DNA from 2 places in the Micromonospora sp. WMMC250 genome. Region 2 is predicted to be linked to the other one. Evidence: riboswitches for the same ligand, from Rfam matches in the RefSeq annotation. Region 2 holds a riboswitch; the other holds the start of a gene.
What was found. A riboswitch is a leader RNA that binds a small molecule or an ion and turns the genes downstream of it on or off. The one in region 2 is predicted to bind cobalamin.
Positions count from the first base shown of each region.

Region 1: it holds a riboswitch for cobalamin, as region 2 does, so the genes downstream of both, O3438_RS02975 (ribonucleoside-diphosphate reductase subunit alpha) here and O3438_RS09200 (acyl-CoA thioesterase) in region 2, are expected to answer to the same signal.

Region 1 is NZ_JAPZBJ010000002.1:787,518-793,038, forward strand. Features, by position in the region: gene O3438_RS02960 (aldo/keto reductase) at 1-707, shown strand, start outside; gene O3438_RS02965 (FadR/GntR family transcriptional regulator) at 717-1,442, opposite strand; gene O3438_RS02970 (enolase C-terminal domain-like protein) at 1,450-2,844, opposite strand; cobalamin riboswitch at 3,479-3,692, shown strand; gene O3438_RS02975 (ribonucleoside-diphosphate reductase subunit alpha) at 3,883-5,521, shown strand, end outside.
Region 2 is NZ_JAPZBJ010000002.1:2,130,695-2,136,215, forward strand. Features, by position in the region: gene O3438_RS09180 (ABC transporter permease) at 1-524, shown strand, start outside; gene O3438_RS09185 (ABC transporter ATP-binding protein) at 521-1,525, shown strand; gene O3438_RS09190 (ABC transporter ATP-binding protein) at 1,522-2,202, shown strand; gene O3438_RS09195 (zinc-dependent alcohol dehydrogenase family protein) at 2,215-3,201, opposite strand; gene O3438_RS09200 (acyl-CoA thioesterase) at 3,346-3,792, opposite strand; cobalamin riboswitch at 3,979-4,192, opposite strand; gene O3438_RS09205 (copper resistance CopC family protein) at 4,321-5,521, shown strand, end outside.

The sequences.
Region 1 (5,521 bases), 1.3 Mb from region 2:
CGGAGACCGCGCACCTGCGTGACCCGGAGGGGTTCGACGTGCCCGCCGACCACCGGCGGGTCTGGGACTTCAGCCGGGACGGCGTACACCGGTCGGTGGAGGCGAGCCTTCGACGCACCGGCCTGGACCGGATCGACGTGGTGTACCTGCACGACCCGGACGACCACTGGGAGCAGGCCGCGTACGAGGCGGTGCCGGCGTTGGTGGAGCTGCGCGAGCAGGGCGTGATCGGCGCGATCGGCGCGGGGATGAACCAGTCCGCGATGCTGGCCCGCTTCGTCACGGAGACCGACGTCGACGTGGTGATGTGCGCCGGCCGGTACACGCTGCTGGAGCAGGGCGCGTTGACCGACCTGTTACCCGCCGCGCAGGCCCGTCGCGTCGGTGTGGTGATCGCCGGGGTCTACAACTCCGGGCTGCTGGCCCGGGACCTGCCGCCCAGCGACGCCGCCTACAACTACCAGCGGGCGCCGGTGGAGGTGGTCGGTCAGGCCCGGCGGATAGCGCGGGTCTGCCAGACGTACGGGGTCACGCTGCCCCAGGCGGCGTTGGCGTTCGTCCGTCGGCACCCGGCCGTGGTCTCGACAGTGGTCGGCGTGCGTGACGCGGTCCAGGTGACCGAGACCCTGCGCCGGTTCGACACCGACGTCCCGGATCAGCTCTGGGCGGCGCTGTACGAGGCGGGGCTGCTCGACGTGCAGCCGTAGCGTCAGCGGTCAGGGGCCCGTCATCTCGGTGGTGGTCGGGTCACCGTCGTCGGGCAATCCGTGCAACGACTCCTCCACACCGATCAGGTGGTTGGCCATCCGGGTGCGGGCCCGCTCCGGGTCACGCGCCACGAGGGCCTTGAGGATCGCCACGTGTTCGTCATGGGTACGCCGGTCCGCGCCCTCCTCGTGCAGGCTCCGCCAGAGCCGCCCGCGGATGGTGCGACCGGCGAACGCCTCGATGAGCCCGACGAGCACCGGATTCTCGGCGTGCACGGCGATGATCCGGTGGAAGGCGATGTCGATCTCGAGGATGCGTTCGTGGTCCTGCGGTGACTGGCCGACCATTCGGGCGGCCTCGTCGAGCAGCTCCCCGGCCTGGGCGAGGGCCTCGTCGGTGATCCTGGTGGCGGCCAACCGGGCGGCCTCGCACTCCAGCAGCCGCCGGACGGTGTGGATGTGTCGAGGGTCGTCCTGACCCTGGAAGTCCACCACGAAGCCCATCGGGGCCAGCAGTTGCGGCGCGTCGAGGTTGGTGACGTAGGTGCCGTCACCCTGGCGGATGTTGACGATGCCGAGGATCGACAGGGCCGACATTCCCTCGCGCAGTGAGCCGCGCGAGACACCGAGGGACTCGGCGAGGTCCTTCTCGATCGGCAGGCGGTCCCCGGGCTTGAACTTCCCGTCCAGGATCATCTGCTTGATGCCGTTCACCACTTCGTCGGTGCGTGACATGGTCCCCCTAGCGGCCAGCGGATGTGGCCGTCCCACCCGCGATCACGTACGGCTCCGGAGATGACACGGTAGTCGGGTCCGCCGCCGCCCAGTAGTGGCCGTCGGGAAAGCGGTAGAGCGCGATCGACTCGGGGCGCATCCGGGTGGAGTAGCCGGGCTGGTCGGGCAGGACGTAACCGCTGCCCGAGCCGGTGTCACGGATGACGCACGGGTCGGTGAAGTGCTCGTGCAGGTGGTCGACGAACTCGGTGACCCGGTTGGTGAGGTCTCCCGAGACCGCGACGTAGTCGAGCACGGACACGTGCTGGACCATCTCGCACAGCCCGACGCCGCCGGCGTGCGGACAGACCGGCACGTCGAACTTCGCGGCGAGGAGCAGCACGGCGACGATCTCGTTGATGCTGGCCAGCCGGCCGGTGTCCAACTGGCAGAAGTCGATGGCCCCGGCCTGGAACAGCTGCTTGAACATCACCCGGTTGTGGCAGTGCTCGCCGGTGGCGACGCCGATCGGGGCGACCGCCCGGCGGACGGCCGCGTGGCCCAGGATGTCGTCGGGGCTGGTCGGCTCCTCGATCCACAGCGGTGTGAACCGGGCGAGGGCGGTGACCCACTCGATGGCCTGGCCGACGTCCCACACCTGGTTGGCGTCGATCATCAGGTTGCGGTCCGGGCCCAGGATCTCCCGGGCGATCGCGCACCGACGGATGTCGTCGTCGAGGTTGGCGCCCACCTTGAGCTTGACGTAGCCGTATCCGCTGTCGACGGCCTCCTGGCACAGCCGGCGCAGCTTGTCGTCGCCGTAGCCGAGCCAGCCGGCCGAGGTGGTGTAGGCGGGGTAGCCGGTCCGGTGGAGCTCGGCGAGGCGGTCGGCCTTCGTGCTCTCCTTGGCCCGCAGGATGGCCAGTGCCTCGTCCCGGGTGAGCGCGTCGGACAGGTAGCGCAGGTCCGCGATGTCGACGAGTTGTTCGGGGGTCATGTCGACCAGGAGCCGCCACAGCGGCTTGTCGGCGAGCCGGGCCACCAGGTCCCACGAGGCGTTCAGCACGGCCGCGAGCGACAGGTGGACGACGCCCTTCTCGGGCCCGAGCCACCGCAGCTGCGAGTCGGACGTGAGGAGGCGGTAGACCGCCCCCATGTCGGCCGCCATCGTCGCCACGTCCAGGCCCACGAGGAGCTGTGCCTGGTGGACCGCCGCGGCGGCGACGATGTCGTTGCCCCGACCGATCGTGAAGGTCAGGCCGTGGCCCGCGAGCGGCGCGCCCACGCTGTCGGTGCCGTCGGTGTGCAGGACGACGTAGGCCGCCGAGTAGTCGCCGTCCTTGTTCATGGCGTCTGACCCGTCAGCGGTCAGGGAGGTGGGGAAGCGGACGTCCTCGACGGTGACAGCAGTGATCTGCGGCATGCGCTCCTCGCCCGACTAGGCAAAAGATCAGATGATCAATCGAAGTATACGGAGGCTGGTTCAGGTGCGTCAACGACGTCGATCACCTGACCGATGCAGACATCCAATGTTTCTTATCGGGATCGGACGTCTGGCGGGAGGCGCTTCCCACGTGGCGTGTTCGGACGCCGAGCGACCGCCGTCACGGCGGCGGTGCCCCGCCGTTGCGGCCCACGTTCGCGCATGGGCACTGCGGTCGAAACCTTAACCGCTGGTGGTGGGCGCGTGCTGTTCGAAGTGGAACCCCGGCCCGTGGAACGTGTCGAATGCTGGGCGGCGGTGCGCCGGTCGGAACGAGGGTCGGGGTCAGCGCCCGACCGAGGGTTTTGAAGATTGGATGTTCACCCTGACTGCCGACATCGACCGCGGGTTATGAGCAACGTTCCTTACATCTGGATCCTGCATACATCACATCTTTGTGGACCGTTGTTCGGCCATCCCGCGGCCTTGTCCCGCCGCTGACCGCCACCTCCCGCCGGCGTCGGCCGCCCGGAGGTCGGGCGGCGGGGCGCGGTCGGGTGACGGTCGTCACCGCCTCCGCCGCCGACACGCCGACACCGACATGTGGGGTGTGACAACCGCTGCGTCCCTATATATGGTGTCGAACGCAGCTGGTTCGACCGCTCACCCGGGGCGGTCGAGGCAAGAGGGAACCCGGTGGAAATCCGGGACTGTCCCGCAGCGGTGAGTGGGAACGACAGCCGTCATCAGCACTGGACCGCACGGTCTGGGAAGCGACGGCCGGTAGGAGACCGGCGAGCCCGGTCGTGCCCACGAGTCCGAAGACCTGCCAGCGCGCCGCGTACCCGCACCCGGGTGTGCGGCGGTCCGAGGCCGCGTGGGACGGCTGACGCCACCTGACCCACGCCGCCGGCGTGGCGTCCGTCGGTGTCTGTCTCCGCGTGTTCGGACCTCCAGGTCTCGAACTCCGAGGAGCGAGTGGTGACAGTCACCGAGGTAGTCCCGGCCGGCGCCGACGCGGCACTGCGGCGGACGCCGATGCAGGTCCGCAAGCGCGACGGCGGCACCGAACCCGTGGACGTGAACAAGATCGTCCGGGCGGTCGAGCGGTGGGCCGACGACCTGACCGACGTCGACCCGATGCGCGTCGCCACCCGCACGATCAGCGGCCTGTACGACGGCGCGACGACAGCCGAACTGGACCGGCTGTCCATTCAGACCGCGGCCGAGATGATCGGTGAGGAACCGCAGTACTCGCGCCTCGCCGCCCGGCTGCTCGCCGGCTACGTCGACAAGGAGGTGCGTCGGCAGGGCATGGCCTCGTTCAGCGCGGCGATCCGGACCGGCCACACCGAGGGCCTGATCGGAGACGACACCGCCGCGTTCGTCGCCACGCACGCCGCGGTGCTCGACGATGCCGTCGACCCGGACGGCGACCGGCGGTTCGAGTACTTCGGCCTCCGCACTGTCTACGACAGGTACCTGCTGCGCCACCCCACCAGCCGGTTCGTGCTGGAGACCCCGCAGTACTGGCTGCTGCGGGTGGCCTGTGGCCTGTCCCGTACGCCGGACGAGGCGGTCGGCTTCTACCGGTTGATGTCCAGCCTGGCGTACCTGCCCAGCTCACCGACGCTGTTCAACTCCGGCACCCGGCACACCCAGATGTCCTCCTGCTACCTGGTCGACTCACCGCTCGACGAGTTGGACTCGATCTACGCCCGGTACGCCCAAGTCGCCAACCTGTCCAAGTTCGCCGGCGGCATCGGCATCGCGTACTCCCGGGTCCGCTCCCGAGGCGCGTTGATCCGCGGCACCAACGGGCAGTCCAACGGGATCGTGCCGTGGCTGCGCACGTTGGACGCGAGCGTCGCGGCGGTCAACCAGGGCGGCCGGCGCAAGGGCGCGGCGTGCGTCTACCTGGAGCCGTGGCACCCGGACATCGAGGAGTTCCTGCAGCTGCGGGACAACACCGGCGAGGACGCCCGCCGCACCCACAACCTGAACCTGGCCAACTGGGTGCCGGACGAGTTCATGCGCCGCGTCGAGGCCGACGAGATGTGGTCGCTGTTCGACCCGCACGAGGTGCCCGAGCTGCCCGACCTGTGGGGAGAACGGTTCGACGCCGCGTACCGCGAGGCCGAGGCGCAGGGCCGCTACGTCCGGCAGGTCCCGGCGCGGGAGCTGTACGGGAAGATGATGCGCACCCTGGCGCAGACCGGCAACGGGTGGATGACCTTCAAGGACGCGTCGAACCGGCTGTGCAACCAGACCGCCGAACCGGGCAACGTGGTGCACCTGTCCAACCTCTGCACCGAGATCGTCGAGGTGTCCAGCGACGCCGAGACCGCCGTGTGCAACCTCGGCTCGGTGAACCTCGCCGCCCACCTCGTCGACGGTGACATCGACTGGGAGCGGCTGCGCGCCACGGTGCGTACCGCGGTGACCTTCCTCGACCGGGTCATCGACATCAACTACTACCCGACCACGCAGGCTGCGGCGAGCAACCCCCGCTGGCGGCCGGTCGGGCTCGGGCTGATGGGCCTGCAGGACGTCTTCTTCGCACTGCGGCTGCCGTTCGACTCGCCCGCCGCGCGGGAGCTGTCCACCCGGGTCAGCGAGGAGCTGTACCTGACCGCGCTGGAGACCTCCGCCGACCTGGCCCGACAGTACGGCGCGC
Region 2 (5,521 bases):
GGATCCTGATGCGGATCGTGGACACCATCGCCGCGATGCCACACCTGCTGCTGGGCATCTTCATCGTCGCCATGCTGCGTCCCAGCCTCGGCGCGGTGATCGCCTCCGTCGGGCTCACCCACTGGCTCTCCACGGCGCGCATCGTCCGGTCCGAGTTGCTCAGCCTTCGCACCCGGCCGTTCGTCGACGCCGCCATCAGCGGAGGGGCCGGCCGGGGCCGGGTCCTGACCCGACACCTGCTGCCCCACGTGCTGCCCCGGCTGGCGCTGGCCACCACGCTGATGATCCCGCACGCGGTGTGGCACGAGACAGCGCTGTCCTTCCTCGGCCTCGGTCTGCCGCCGCACCTCGCCTCACTCGGCAACATGATCAACGACGGTCAGGGGTCGCTGCTGACCGGCGCCTGGTGGGCCAGCCTGGCACCCGGCGCGGTCATCGTCGTCGTCACCCTCGCCATCGCGGTCATCGCCGCCCGCTGGCGGGACCGCCTCGATCCCCGGGTCCGAGCGGAGCTGCACCTGTGACCACCACCGAACGCATCACCGACCTGGCACCCGGCCCGACGGCCGTGGGTCGCCCGCTGCTCGCCGTGGACGGCCTCGGCGTCGAGTTCCGGCTGCGCGACACGACAGTGCGCGCGGTCACCGACCTCAGCCTGACCGTACGGGCCGGTGAACTGCTGGCCGTCGTCGGCGAGTCCGGCTGCGGCAAGTCCGTCCTGGCCCACGCGCTGCTCGGCCTGTTGCCGGGCAACGCCACGCTCACCGGCCACGCCGTCCTGCACCACCCGGACAGCGACCCGGTCGACCTGGTCACCTGCGGTCAGCGTCACCTGGCCCGCCGGGTACGCGGCAGTCGGGTCGGGCTGGTCCCGCAGAGCCCGGCCACCGCGCTGAACCCGGTCCGCACCGGACGGCGACTGCTCGCCGAGACACTCCGGGCGCACGGTCGGGACCGGGCGGACGCCGAGCGGCTCGCCCTCGACGTCGGGCTCGACCCGGCCGACCTGGACCGCTACCCGCACGAACTCTCCGGCGGCATGGCCCAGCGGCTGGTCAGCGCGCTCGCGCTGGCACCGGACCCGTCGCTGCTCATCGCCGACGAGCCCACCACCGGCCTCGACCGGCCGCTGGTGGACCACACCCTCGACCTGCTGCGCCGCCGGTGCGACAACGGCTCGGCCGTCGTCCTCATCACGCACGACCTGGCCGCCGCGCAACGGGTCGCCGACACCGTCGCCGTCATGTACGCCAGCCGCATCGTGGAACACACCGACGCCGACAGTCTCTTCGCCGCGCCCACCCACCCGTACGCCGCGGCGCTCCTCGACGCCCTGCCGGACCGCGCCTTCCGGCCGGTGCCGGGCGACCCGCCGATGCTCACCGCGCTGCCTCCGGGTTGCGCGTTCGCGCCCCGCTGCCCGCACCGCACCGACACCTGCGCCAGCCAGCCACCGCCGACGCCGATCGCCGGCGACGGCACTGTCGCCTGCCACCACCCGATCCGCACCGGAGCCGTCACGTGACCAGCGAACAGAACCTGCTCGCCGACGAGGTCACCGTCGGGTACGGCCGTCAGGTCGTGCTCGACGGCGTCACGGTGCGGGTCGGTCGAAACGAGACGGTCGGGCTGCGCGGCCCGTCCGGCTGCGGCAAGTCGACACTGGTCCGGGTCCTGGCCCTCCTGCACCGCCCGGACCACGGCCAGGTCAGCATCGACGGCAGGCCGGTGCACGGAGTGCGGTACGCCGTGCCGGTCGACAGGCGGACCCGCGTCGCCGTCCTGTTCCAGAGCCCGCGCGCCGCCGCCGATCCCCGGCTGAGCCTGGACGACCTGATCGCCGAACCGCTCCGTGCCGTCCGAACGCCCGAGGCGACGGTCCGGGAACGGGTGGCCGAACTCGCCGACCTCGTCGGCCTCACCGCCGACCTGCGGGGCCGACGGCCACACGCGGTGTCCGACGGGCAGTTGCAACGTGCCTGCCTCGCCCGGGCCCTCGTACACCGGCCGGACTACCTGCTCTGCGACGAGGCCACGGCGATGCTGGACGCCTCGACCCAGGCGCACGTCGCCGCCGTCATCAGCGACTACCAGCGGACCCAGCGGGCCGGTGTCCTGGTCATCAGCCACGACCAGACCCTGATGGACCGCTGGGCCGACCGGATCGTCGACCTGGACAGCGGGGTGCCGGCGCGGACCTGACGTACCGGCCGGTCAGTCGGCGATGTCCACCACGACCTTGCCCTCGGCAATGCCGTCGGCGACCACACGGTGGGCGTCCATGATGGTGTCGAGCGTGAACCGACGCCGGTCCAGTCGCGGGCGCAGCGCGCCGGCATCGGCCAACGTCGCGATTTCCCGCAGGATGTCGCCGTGGTGGTCGCGGCCCCGGCCGGTGAGCATCGGCAGCAGGGTGAACACGCCGGAGTAGGTCGCACCACGGAACGACAGCGGGGCGAGCGAGTGGGTGCCCCAGCCGAGCGCGCTGACCACGTGTCCGTGATAGGTGCGTACCGCCGCGAACGACGCGTCGAGCGTCGCGCCACCGACGTTGTCGACGACGATGTCGAACCCCTCGCCACCGGTGTGCCTCTCGACGTACTCCTCCACGCTCGTCGAGGTGTAGTCGATGGGCACGGCGCCCAGGCTCTCGATCACCCGTACGCTCGCCGGCCCGCCGGTCGCGTACACCTCGGCACCCTTCGCCTGGGCGAGTTGCAGGCCCACGTGACCGACACCGCCGGCACCGCCGTGCACCAGCACCTTCTGCCCGGGGCGGACCCCGGCGCGGTCGACAAGCCCCTCCCAGGAGGTGATCGCCGCCAGTGGCAACGCGGCGGCCTCGCGCATCGAGAGGCCGCCGGGCTTGCGGGCCAGTAACCGGGCGTCCACGGCGGCGTACTCGGCCAGCGAACCCGGTAGCCCACCCACTCCCCCGCACAGCCCGTACACCTCGTCTCCCGGCGCGAAGTCGGTCACCTCCGCGCCGACAGCGGCGACGACCCCGGCAAGGTCCAATCCGAGCACCGCGGGCGGCTGGACCCGCGCGTGCGCGGCCTGTCCGGCCTGGATCTTCGTGTCGAGTGGATTGACCCCGCTGGCGACGATCCGCACCAGCACCTGCCCCGCCCCGGGTGTGGGCTGATCGATCTCCTCGATCGTCAGCGGACTGTCGAACTCCCGCAGCACCGCTGCACGCATGACGATTCACACCCTCCGTGATCGAGACATCACGTGGACGCTATCCAACTGGGGGTGCCGCCCGGGTGACATCCGGGGTGACGGCCAGGACGACGATTCGGCGAGAGCCGCCGAACGTGGCGACGGACGGCCCAGAGCCGCCCCTCAGCCCTCGTCGGCGCCGTCGAGCAGCGCCCGCCGCAACGCCAACCGGTGCTCGCGGCGGATCTCCGCCTCCCGGTAGCGCCTCCGGTCCCCGTCGGTCTCGGGTAGCAACGGCGGTACCATCCTCGGCTGGCCGTCGTCGTCGATGGCGACCATGACCAGGTGGGCGGTGGCCACGTCGGTGGGCGGAACGGCCCGGTCCCACCGGTCGGCGGTGACCTTGACCGCGACCTCCATCGAGCTGCGTCCGGCCCAGGTGATCCGGGCGTCGACGTGCACCACGTCGCCGACCCGCACCGCGCGCAGGAACGCGGTCTCGTCGATCGCGGCCGTGACCGCCGGCCCGTCGGAGTGCCGGGCGGCGACGACCCCGGCCACCGAGTCGATGAGGTTGAGGATCCGGCCGCCGTGCACCGTGCCCATCAGGTTGGTGTGGTGCTGGTCCATGATCTGCGACAGGGTCAGGTGCGACGCCGACGGCGCTCGGCCGGCGATCGTGGCGGTGTCGTGCACAGCGGTAGTCCGTCCCTCGGGAAACCACACCACCGGTACGCGGACACCCCGACGAGGACGCGCCGACGGACGGCGCGTCACCCGCTCAGCCCACCCGCGAGGCCGACGGCGGCGCACACGGTCGTGTACGCAGCGCAGGCAGGTCTTCGGACTTGCGGGCCTGACCGGTCATGCCGGTCTCCTACCGGCCGTCGCTTCCCAGGCCGACGGCCCAGTGCTGATGACGGCGTTCGTTCCCACTCACCGCTGCGGGGCAGTCCCGGACTTTCACCGGGTTCCCTCTTACGACGCCCCGACGGTCACGACGGGGCGAACCAGCGCCGCCCGCAGCATAGCTGGCCAGGGAAGTCCCGGTACCGGGGGCACAGTGTGGGGACCGCTGCGCCCGTCGTCGGCTTTTGCTATGTGAGGAAAAAGATCGCCAGCTCTTGAAAAAAGCCTCACTCCGGTAAGGATATTCAGATGCGTCGTCTCCCTCAGACTCCGGGGCGGGTGCTCTCGGGTGTCCTCGCGCTCCTCCTCGCCTCGGCGGTCGCTCTCCTCGCGTCCGCCCAACCCGCCTCGGCTCACGGCACTCTCGCCATGTCCACGCCAGCGGGTGGGGCCACCGTGAGTGAGCCGTTGACGGCGGTGCAGCTCTTCTTCACCGAGAAGGCCGCGCCCAACGCGTTCTTCACCGTCACCGCCCCCGGCGGCATCCGGGTCGACAACAGCTGGTCGTACGGGGAGCCGAAGCCGCTGGACAAGCCGGTACGGGAGTACTTCCTGGTCAACGGGCAGTTCGAGCCACGGGAGTACACGACCGGGTTCCCCGCGACGGTGGCGGTCACCCACCTGCCGGCCAAGGGCCAGTATTCGGTGAGCTACCTGTCGGTCGCCTCGGACGGCGACACCGTGCGGGGCACGCTGACGTTCCGCTACAACGGGCCGGTGACGGCGGCACCCAAGGGGTGGAGCCCACCGACGACGCAGCCGGACCCGGCGCTGGTGGCCGCCACCGAGCAGCACGGGTCGTCCGGGCAGGCGTCGGCGGTGCCGACCACCTCGGCCCAGCCGGTGACCCCGCCGTCCGACGCTGCGGCGGCCCCGCCGACCGGGCCGGGCGAGGAGAGCGATTCCGGAGGACTGGCCTGGGCCGGCTGGGCGGCGGCGATCGCGGCACTCGTGGCGGCGGCCGGATTCGTCGTGTGGCGTCGCCGGACGGCGTCCACCGCCAAACCCACCGGCCGGGGCCGTACCTCGCCGGCGGCCTCCGGTCGACGCGCCGGCGGTGCACGTACCTCGAACCGGCCCTCCGCCGGCAAGACCAGCCCAGCCAGGGCCGCCGCCGGAAAGACGACCGCTGCCAAGTCCTCCGCCGGCAGGACGGCCGCCGCGGTGAGCGGTGTCGGCACGAAGCCCACGGGAGGTAAGCGGCGACCGGCCACCGTGCCGGCGGCGCGGACGGGCGACGCGGTCGTCACGGCCCGCACGGGCGTCGCCGTCGACCCGACGCCCGCCGACCAGGAGACGAAGGCCATCGCCACCATCGATCAGGAGGCGAAGACCCCCTCCGCCACCGACCAGAAGGCGAAGGTCCCCGCCAGCACCGACGGCGAGTCGACAGTCGAGGCCGGCTCCCGGACCGGCACGGACCTCGCGGGGATGGCACCCGGGTCTCGGC